Regions from separate parts of the Stenotrophomonas sp. YJH_SMC_14-1 genome, predicted to be linked through region 3. Evidence: predicted binding sites of a transcription regulator. Region 3 holds the regulator's gene; each other region holds the start of a gene.

Region 1 (3,273 bases), on a different contig from region 3:
CAGGTCGCCGTGCGAGATCGCACGCAGCACATCGGAGACATCAGCAATGCTGGCCTGCGAACTGGCCATCATGCCGTTGAGATGCTCGACCATCGCCTTGAACTGGAACTGGAACGCAGCGGCATCGCCACGCATGCTGAAATCACCGGCGCGCGCGGCCCGGGCCAGTGCATCGATCTGCGCGTTGATCGCCATCAGGCTCTGCTTCACTGCGGCCAGGGTGCGGGTCAGCGTACCCTTCTCGCCCGGGTAGTCCGGCAGGTCGCGGCTGAGGTCACCGATGGCGTAGCGCTGCATCACTTCGGCCATCAGCAGTTCCACCTGCACGTGCGATTCGACCAGGCTGTTGGTGGCCTGCACCATGCGGCCGAAATCACCGGGGAAGGCGCTGGCGTCCATGCGGTAACGGATCGCACCCGCCTCGTGCTGTTCGGCCATCTGCAGCTGCGCGCCGATCGCCGCCTGCACACTCTGGCGCACGCTGGCCATCGCCTCGCCCAACTGGGTCAGTTCGTCACGGCCGCCGAGGCGGAACTCCTGATCCAGCTGGCCCCTGGACAGGCGCTCGGCCAGGTTCACCGCGCGGGCCAGCGGGCCGGTCAGGCTGCGGCCGATCATCACCGAGGCGGCGATGCCGACCAGCAGTGCAACGCCGCCCAGCACCAGCAACTGCAGCAGGCTGCGCTCGCCCAAGCGGATCGCCTCGGCGGCCGCCTCACGGCTTTCCTTCTCTTCGAAGTCCACGCCATCGGACAGCGCCTTGTTCCAGCCGTTGGCGGCTTCCTGCACCGGGCCCAGGGTCAGCGCCACGGCGCCCGGGTAGTCGCCCTGCTCCATCAGTTCGCTGGTCTGCTTGTTGAGCGGACGCGCGATGGCACGCTTGGCGGCGATGGTCTCGGCAATGGCCTTGCCCTCGGCGTCGCTGGGCAGCGCCTGGTAGGCCGTCCAACTGGCCTCATAGCGCTTGACCAGATCGGCGATGCGCTGCTCATCATGGCCACGGTCATCGCCCTGGCGGATCAGCATCTCGCGGCGAACGACCATCATCTGGTTGTTGGCATCGAGCATCTGCGAGAGCAGGCGCACCTTGGCCACGCTGACATCGACCACCTGCTGCATCGCGCGCTTCTGCACGACACTGGCGGTGGCGCCGGTGGCCACCACGGCCGCAACCAACAGCAGCAACAGGCCAAAGCCCAGCCCAAGACGCCAGGCAACCCTGACATTCCTCAAGTAGTTCATCGGTACATCCAAAACGGGGGGATGTGGCGTTATCGGCGGCCCGCCAGGCAATCTTGATCGCCAACCGCCAATGGCGTGGGGCACCATTCACCTTGGTGAGCCCTTGGCCGGCGGCACCCGCGCGGGGACGGTCGCGCAACGACCCGACTGCTCATGCAGACGTCAGATCTCTTTCACGGTGGCTCGGCGCGGCCTGCAGGCAAGGTGGTGGCGTCATCTGCTGGAGTTCCCAATGCCATTACCCGTGTACCGATCCACCCTGCTCGCTCTCTCGCTACTGGCATCGCCGGCGTTCGCGCAGGCACCGCCCCCTGGACTGCCCGCCCCCATCGCCGAGAAGGCCGGACCGGACACCGCAGCACGTTCCGCCCTGCATGCCCAGGTGCTGCTGGACCGTGCGAATTTCTCGCCCGGCCAGATCGACGGTGAAGTGGGCAGCAACCAGCGGCGCGCGGTGTCGGGTTTCCAGGCGGCGCACGGCCTGACCGTCACCGGTGAACTGGACGACGCGACCTGGCAGGCCCTGCAGGCTGATACGGTCACCCCCTTGGCCAGCTACACGCTGACCAGCGAGGATGTCGCCGGGCCGTTCCAGGCGGTGCCGAAGGGCCCCGCCGCACAGGCCAAACTGAAATCGCTGGGCTTCAACAACGTCGAAGAGTCGCTGGGCGAACGCTTCCACGCATCCCCTGAGCTGTTGAAGCTGCTCAATCCGGGCGTGGATCTGAGCAAGGCGGGCAACCGCATCCAGGTGCCCAATATCGCACCATCGCCGCTACCGAAGGCGGCCAAGGTGGTCGTCGACAAGTCCGATTCCAGCCTGCAGTTGCTGGATGCGCAGGGCAAGGTGATCGCTCAGGTGCCGGTTTCCTCCGGCAGCCAGCACGATCCGCTGCCGATCGGCGAATGGAAGATCCTGGGCGTGTATCGCGACCCGCCGTTTCACTACAACCCCAAGCTGTTCTGGGATGCGCGCAAGGGCGAAAAGAAGGCGACACTGCCGCCGGGCCCGAACAATCCAGTCGGCCGGGTCTGGATCGATCTGTCGAAGCCACACTACGGCCTGCATGGCACGCCCGAGCCCGGCCATGTCGGCAAGACCGAGTCACATGGCTGCGTGCGCATGACCAACTGGGATGCGCTGCGCGTGGCCGATGCGGTGGATACCTCCGTCCCCGTGGTGATGCAGGAGTGAGCCGATGCGTCTTTCGCAGCTGATCGTAGTGGGCGTTCTGCTGGGACTGGGGGCCGGCTGGTGGCTGCGCCGCGATGCAGGCGAGCCGGTAGCCGCCTCGCTGCCGGAAGCACAACCGGCAGCAGCTGTGGCGCCGGCCAAGGGATCCCTAGCGCCGCTCGACACGGCCCCTGCCCCCGCCGCCACCGCACCGTCAGCCGCGCGGGCTGCGGATGCGCCGTCCGGTCTGCTGCTGCCGGTACAGGGCGTCCTGGCCTCCCAGCTGCGCGACACGTTCACCGATGCGCGCAGCGAAGGCCGCGTGCACGATGCCATCGACATCATGGCCGATGCCGGTACGCCGGTGCTGGCAGTGGCCGATGGCACGGTGGAAAAACTGTTCGACAGCGAGCGCGGTGGCCTGACGATCTACCAGTTCGAGCCCAGCGGACGCTGGTGCTACTACTACGCGCACCTGCAGCGCTATGCCGATGGCCTGACCGAAAAGCAGGTGATCAGACGCGGGGAGGTGATCGGTTACGTGGGCAGTACCGGCAACGCCAGCCCTGAGGCCCCGCACCTGCATTTCGAGGTGCACGTGCTGGGACCGGAGAAGCAGTGGTGGAAGGGGGAATCGATCAATCCGTACCCACTGCTGAATCCGCCTGCTTCGAAGCCCGGTGCTGCCAGCGCCGCAAGGTGAACGTGAACACCGCCAAGGCAGCCCCTGGAATCAACAGGAGCAGTGCCGCCACTTTCCAGAAGAAGAACGGCCACAACCAGACATAATCCAGGTCAGTCAGCTTCAACAGATCCAGTGGCGGCTGCAGCTCGACGGTGGCCGCGCGATCGGCCAG
Region 2 (3,273 bases), on a different contig from region 3:
CGTCGCCGCAGGTGAAACCCTGCTGCTGCCGGTCAGCACCGAGCCGGTACGCGCCCGCTACCGCTTCCACGATGAAGCACCGCCCACCGATACCTTCGGGGAACGCGAGGTGGCGATCCTGCGCTTGCTGGCCGGTGGCTACAGCAACAAGGAGATCGCGCGCAGCCTGTTCCTGGCCGAGGGCACGGTGAAGAACTACGTGTCCGCCATACTCGACAAGCTGGGCACCCGCGATCGCACCCGTGCGGTGCTGAAGGCGATTACCCTGCGCATCATCTGAGTGGACCGAGCAAGGAGTGCCAGTGAACCCGATCCTGCATGTGGAAATCCCGGCCAGTGACCTGGACCGTGCCATCACGTTCTACCAGCGGTGGCTGCAGGTCGCGGTGGACGAACCTGTGGTGCTGCACGACTGCCGGATGGCCTACCTGCCGTTCTCCGATGAGGCCGCCGGTGCCAGCATTGCGCTGGTGCTCGGCGCGGACTACCGGCCTTCCGAACAGGGGGCGCGCGTCTACATCGGCGTCGATGACCTGGATGCGAGCCTGGAGCGAGCACTGCAAGCGGGCGCCGAGCTGTGCTTCGGACCCGCCGATGCGGGCGACTGGCGCGTGGCCGAGATCCGCGACAGCGAAGGCAACCGCATTGCGCTGCAGGCGCGCGCAGCTCTGTAGAGCCGGGACCACGCTCGGCTGCTGTTGGCCCAGCCGCTCCAGCTCAGCCGAGCATGGGCTCGGCCCTACAAGGTCGCGGCGCGCGAGCGCTGCAGCCAGTCATTGATGGCCGGGTCCAGTCGCGGGTCGTCCGGTAGCTGCATGCCGAAGCGCTGTTGCAGCACGGCACGAACATCACCCACATCATGCAGCGGGCGCTTGTCCGGTGCCTGCCCGGGGCGATACTCGGTGTAGTTGCCGCTGCCGATGGTGCGGCGCCAGTCCGGCCCGGTCAGCGACGCGCGCAGCTGCCCGGGGAAACTGGAATCGGGATGGGTGCATACGTACCAGTTGCCCACCACGTTGTCGATCGGTGCCGGCGCCTGCAGGTCGAACCGATACATCGCCCGCCAACCATCGTTGGACTCGGCCGACAGCACGAAATCACCGTCGTCGGGCAGGCGCTGCAGCAGATAGCGTTCGTGCGGCGTGGCCTGCGGCTGCGGATCATGCAGGCGCAGCGGCACGGTCGGGGTCAGGCTGCCGAAACCGGCATCCACCAGCCAGTCGCCGCTGTCTACGTTCACGCGCAGCAGCAGGTGGGTACGCGCGGTCAGTTCGCCGTCCTGGGCGGCCAGCAGTACCCGCGCGCTCAATGGCTGCGCATCGAAGCCCAATGCCTGCAGCAGCGCCAGCAACCCGCCATTGAGTTCGAAGCAGTAACCACCGCGGCGCTCGTCGAGCAGCTTGCGCTGCACGCTGTTCAGGTCGATCGGCACCGCATCGCGCAGCAGGCAGCTGAGGGTCTCGAAGGGCAGCAGTGCGTTGTGGCGCTGCTGCAGCAGGGTCAGGCCGGCCAGAGTCCGCGGTGGCGGCGCATCCAGCTGCAGGCGCTGCAGGTAGCGGGGGACATCGAGCGTCGTCATGGAGACACCGGGCGGGGGAGGGATGTCCACTGTGCTCCCCCAACCGGGGTTGAGGTCAAGCGCGGCGGCCGTGTCATGCCTCCGTCGCCTGCACCCGGTACAAAGGCCGCGTCCACCAGCGATGGGGGGACGCAGACGAAGAAGGCGCTAAAGTTGTCCTGAGTCAGGCCGATACAGGTGCGTCTTTTCGCCTGGAGTCTGTCATGTCGGCCGTTGTCCCCCACCTCCGGTCCCTGCGCACGCGCCTTGCTGCGTTGCACTCGGCGTCCCCCGGGCTGCTGCGCTGGCTGCAGCCACATCGGCTCAGCGTGGCCAACAAGCTCAAGGCCACACTGTGGATCTGCGGCCTGGGCCTGGTGGCGATCGCTGCTGTCTACGCCTGGACTGGCCGTGCCAACGCACTGGCTGCGCGCAGCCAGGCCAGCTACCAGCGCGGCAGCGATCTGGCTGCCAGCCTGTCCACGCGGGTGGCCGAAGCGCGTCGCCTGCAGACCCAGTATGCACGCAGTTTCGATGATGCCGACCGCGCGCAGCTGTTGGCCACGCAGAAGGCGTTGCAGACCGATCTGCAGGCGCTGCGCGCGATGCCGATGGATGCTGGCCGGCGCAAGGCCCTGCAGGCGCTGACCGAAGCCGCCGACGCGTTCTCGCAGGGTGTGGCCGCCCTGTTCGAACGGGTCGACGAGATGGGCCGTGGTGATGCCGGCCTCGCTGCGCAGCTGCAGCAGGCCGCCGACACCCTGCAGCCGCAGGTGGATGTGCAGCAGCGGCCCGCGCTGGCGCTGTCCCTGCAGACGATGCGAAGGCAGGAGGCACTGCTGCTGCTCGACGGTGATTCCACCCACGCCGACCGCGCCAGCGAGGAGAAGCTGCCGTTCGACCTCGCGCTGGCGGGCCTGCCTGCGGATGTGCAGGACACCCTGCGCACCGGGATGGAGGCGTATCAGGCCGCACTGCTGGGGTATACCGCTGCCCGCGTCGGCCTGGATGTGGAAGCGCAGTCGCTGCTGGATACCGCCACGGGCGTAGCGCCGGCGTTGGCCGCATTCCAGCAGGCACAGGTGGCGGCGCTGGCCGGGGCGCAGGCACGCCAGCAGGCCGGCGCGCGCACCATGAGCGTGCTGTTCGCACTGACCCTGCTGCTGGTGGCCGGCGTGCTGATCACCAGCCTGGTGCTGGTGCTGCGTGCGGTGCGCCAGCCGATCCAGGACACCCTGCGTTTCGCCAGCGACATCGCCGACGACCGCCTCGACACCACCCTGCGGGTCTACAACGCCAACGATGAAATCGGCCAGCTGGCCCAGCGCCTGGTCGACATGCAGCAGCGCCTGCGCGCGCGCATCGAGACCGAGCGTGCGGTGGCCCGCGGCAACACCCGCGTGCGCCAGGCATTGGACAGCGCACAGGCCGGCTTGATGGTGATCGATGCCGAAGGCCTGGTGGCGTACGCCAATCCGGCGCTGCTGGAGCAGCTTGCACTCCGGCTTGAAGATCTGGTGGGGAGCGATGCGGTACGCCTGCATCCGGCACTGGCCAGCCTGGCTGGCGTGCGCCAGCGCGAGGAGCGCGAGATCGGTCATGCCGGTGTCCGCTACCAGTTGATCGCCAATGCCATCACCGACGAAGGGCATTTCCTCGGCGTGGCAGTGGAGTGGCGCAGCCGCGCGCTGGAAACGCTGCTGGAAACCGAAGTG
Region 3 (3,273 bases):
CTTACAGCCCCAGATCCGACAACAGGTCGTCGGCGTCGTTCTGCGAGACCGCGTGGCGGTCCAGTCCCTTCAGTGCCGGCCCGGCCAGTTCCGGGTCGGTGCGATGCTGTTCCGGCGGCAGGCCGAGTGCGCCGAAGCCCTCGTGCACGCGGCGGACGATGCCGACCACGCGACGGATGATCTGCCCGGTCAGGTCCTGGTAGCTCTGGGTCAGGGCGATCTCGGTCAGGTTGTGGCGGATGCGCTCGAGCTGCGCGTCCTGGCCCGGCTGCAGGCCTTCAGCACGCAGCTGTTCGGTCAGGCTGCGGCATTCCTCGGCCAGGTCCAGGGTGCGGTGCGTGGCCTGTTCGGTCATGGCCACCACGTGGTCCAGGCGTGCGCAGGCGTCGTCCAGCTCACCGGCCTCGCTGGGCACGGTCGGCAGCTCACCCAGTGCCTGCCCCAGCTCGCGGGCCAGCCGCGAGAGGCCGCTCATCATCGGCTGCGTACGCAGCGCGACCAGTCCGTCGATGCGCTGCCGCCAGGCGGCCTCGTCACCGGACTCGAGTGCGTCCAGGGCTTCCTGCAGGCGCAGGGCGAGGGCGCTCTTGTCGACCGTGGTATCCATCAGGCGCTGGCCGCCAGGCGTTCGAAGATCTTGCCGAGCTTCTCTTCCAGCGTCTGCGCAGTGAACGGCTTGATGATGTAGCCGTTCACGCCGTTCTGGGCGGCTTCGATGATCTGTTCGCGCTTGGCTTCGGCGGTGACCATCAGCACTGGCAGGGTCTTCAGCTTGGCATCGGCACGGATCGCCTTCAGCAGCTCGATGCCGGTCATCACCGGCATGTTCCAGTCGGTGACCACGAAATCGAACGGCTGGCTCTGCAGCAGCGACAGCGCGGCATGCCCGTCCTCGGCTTCGGCGGTATTGGTGAAGCCCAGATCGCCCAGCAGGTTCTTGACGATCCGACGCATGGTCGAGAAGTCATCGACGATCAGGATGCGCATGTTCTTGTTCAAAGCAGAGTTCCTTTGTTGTTCATTCCGGGCGGCCGGGGGCAGCCGCCTCGGGCATGTTCATTCTTCCAGGCCGGCGTCCGCCGCCTCGAAAATCTTGAGCCGGCCACGCAGGCGCAGCACCGCCTGGCCGTGGATCTGGCAGACCCGCGACTCGCTCACGCCGAGCACCGCGCCGATCTCCTTCAGGTTCAGTTCCTGCTCGTAGTAGAGCGAGAGCACCAGCTGTTCGCGCTCGGGCAGGTGGCCGATGGCCTTGCCCAGCTCGCGGCCGAATTCACCCCGCTCCAGCACCTGCTGCGGGGTCGGGCCGCCTTGGGCGACGGTGTCCAGCTCGCCCTGGTCCTCGATGCGCGACTCCAGGCTCAGCACCTGGCCACGTGCGGCGTCCTCCATCAACCGCAGGTATTCGGGCAGCGGCATCTCCATCGCGGCGGCCACCTCGGTGGCGCTGGCGGCGCGGCCGCTGCTCTGTTCCAGGCGGCGGATGGTGGCGGCGGCATCGCGGGCACGGCGGTGCACCGAGCGCGGCACCCAGTCGCCACGGCGGATCTCGTCGATCATCGAACCGCGGATGCGGATCGAGGCATAGGTCTCGAACGAGGCGCCCTGGTCGGCGTCGTAGCTGCGCGACGCTTCGATCAGGCCCATCATGCCGGCCTGGATCAGGTCGTCCACTTCAACGCTGGCCGGCAACCGCGCGGCCAGGTGGTGGGCGATGCGCCGCACCAGGTCCGAATGCTGGGCGATGACCTCGTTGGCCGCCGAGCGCTGGACTTCCCTGTACTGGGCTGCGCCTTTCATGCGGCCACCCCGCGCTGCTTGAGGATGCGCTCGAGGAAGAACTCGACGCCGCCACGCGGTTCGGTCGGCGCCTGCCAGCGTGCGGTGCGACGCGCGATCTCGGTGATCGCCAGCGCGGCCGGGCTGGACGGGTAGGCCTTCACCACCGGCTGCTGGCGCTGCACCGACAGGCGCAGCCAGTCGTCCTGCGGCACGCAGCCCAGGTAGTTCAGCGAGACATCGGCGAGGAACTTCTCGCAGACGCGGGTCAGCTTTTCGTACAGCACGCGGCCCTCGTTGGGGTCGCGCACCATGTTGGCCACTACCTGGATGCGGTCCACGCCGCGTTCGCGCGACAGCACCTTGATCAGCGCGTAGGCGTCGGTGATCGAGGCCGGCTCGTCACATACCACCACCACGGTGTCCTGCGCGGCCTGGCAGAAGGTCAGCACGCCGTCGGTGATGCCGGCGGCGGTGTCCACCACCATGATGTCCAGTTCGCGTTCCAGCTCGGAGAACACGTTGACCAGGCCGACGTGCTCGGCCGGGGCCAGCTCGGCCATGTGCCGGCGGCCGGACGCGGCCGGCACCACCAGCACGCCGTTCGGGCCTTCGACGATGACGTCGTCCAGCGAGCAGCGGCCGGCGACCAGGTCGGCCAGCGTGAAGGTCGGGTTCAGCCCCAGGATCACGTCGATGTTGGCCAGGCCCAGGTCGGCGTCCAGCAGCAGCGTGCGCTTGCCCATGCCGGCCAGTGCCACCGCCAGGTTGGCGGACACATTCGTCTTGCCCACGCCGCCCTTGCCGCCAGTGACGGCAATGGTGCGCACAGGGCCGAGCGGCTCGCTGCGGGTGGCCGACAGCGGGAAGGTCTTGGTCAGCTTGGCGTACTCACGCGACGGCATGGTTCAACTCCGGGTTGCAGGGCATATCGGCCGCGCGGCGCAAATCTTCAAGGCGAAGTACGAGATTGGCCGCACTGGCCCGGTGCAGGTCCTCCGGAACGTCCTGGCCATCGGTCACCCAGGTGATCGGCAGGGCGTGGTCCACGGCCACTGACAGGGCGTTGCCGAAGCGGCCGGTCTCGTCCAGCTTGCTCAACACCAGGCCCTGCAGGTTGGCGGCGCCGAAGCGGCGGACCACCTCGTCCATGTCGCCGAAGCTGGTGTTGGCCGGCAGCACCAGCAGGGTGCGTACCTGGCGGGCGGCGCGCAGCCACTGCAGCTGCGCGGCCAGCGCGCGGTCGCGCGGGCCCAGGCCGGCGGTGTCGATCAGCACCAGCTTGTAGTCCTTCAGGCGTTCCAGCAGCTGGTCCAGGTCGGTGCCGCTGTTGGCCTCGTGCACCGCGATGCCGAGCTGGCGGCCGTAGCCGTACAGCTGCTCGCGGGCGCCGATGCGGGTGGTGTCGGTGGTCACCAGGGCCACATCGCGCGGCGCATGCTTCTCGGCGAAGCGCGAGGCCAGCTTGGCGATGGTGGTGGTCTTGCCGGCGCC

What was found. Region 3 encodes FliA, which starts transcription of late flagellar genes. Its sites were predicted from a motif close to TAAAGTTTNNCNNNCNNNGGCCGATAA; they were not measured.
Region 1: AC5P9P_RS07755 (methyl-accepting chemotaxis protein) is a predicted target of FliA. The motif match lies at 1,272-1,298, and genes of this name have one in related genera.
Region 2: AC5P9P_RS18525 (methyl-accepting chemotaxis protein) is a predicted target of FliA. The motif match lies at 1,728-1,754, and genes of this name have one in related genera.

What each region holds. Positions count from the first base shown of each region.
Region 1 covers NZ_JCAFVK010000002.1:598,353-601,625, forward strand. Annotated here, with positions in the region: gene AC5P9P_RS07755 (methyl-accepting chemotaxis protein) at 1-1,242, opposite strand, end outside; gene AC5P9P_RS07760 (L,D-transpeptidase family protein) at 1,475-2,437, shown strand; gene AC5P9P_RS07765 (M23 family metallopeptidase) at 2,442-3,119, shown strand; gene AC5P9P_RS07770 (hypothetical protein) at 3,055-3,273, opposite strand, start outside.
Region 2 covers NZ_JCAFVK010000011.1:37,258-40,530, reverse strand. Annotated here, with positions in the region: gene AC5P9P_RS18540 (response regulator transcription factor) at 1-280, shown strand, start outside; gene AC5P9P_RS18535 (VOC family protein) at 303-674, shown strand; gene AC5P9P_RS18530 (arylamine N-acetyltransferase family protein) at 740-1,579, opposite strand; gene AC5P9P_RS18525 (methyl-accepting chemotaxis protein) at 1,783-3,273, shown strand, end outside.
Region 3 covers NZ_JCAFVK010000015.1:28,030-31,302, reverse strand. Annotated here, with positions in the region: gene AC5P9P_RS20070 (protein phosphatase CheZ) at 2-607, opposite strand; gene cheY (chemotaxis response regulator CheY) at 607-999, opposite strand; gene AC5P9P_RS20060 (RNA polymerase sigma factor FliA) at 1,057-1,800, opposite strand; gene AC5P9P_RS20055 (MinD/ParA family ATP-binding protein) at 1,797-2,684, opposite strand; gene flhF (flagellar biosynthesis GTPase FlhF) at 2,671-3,273, opposite strand, start outside.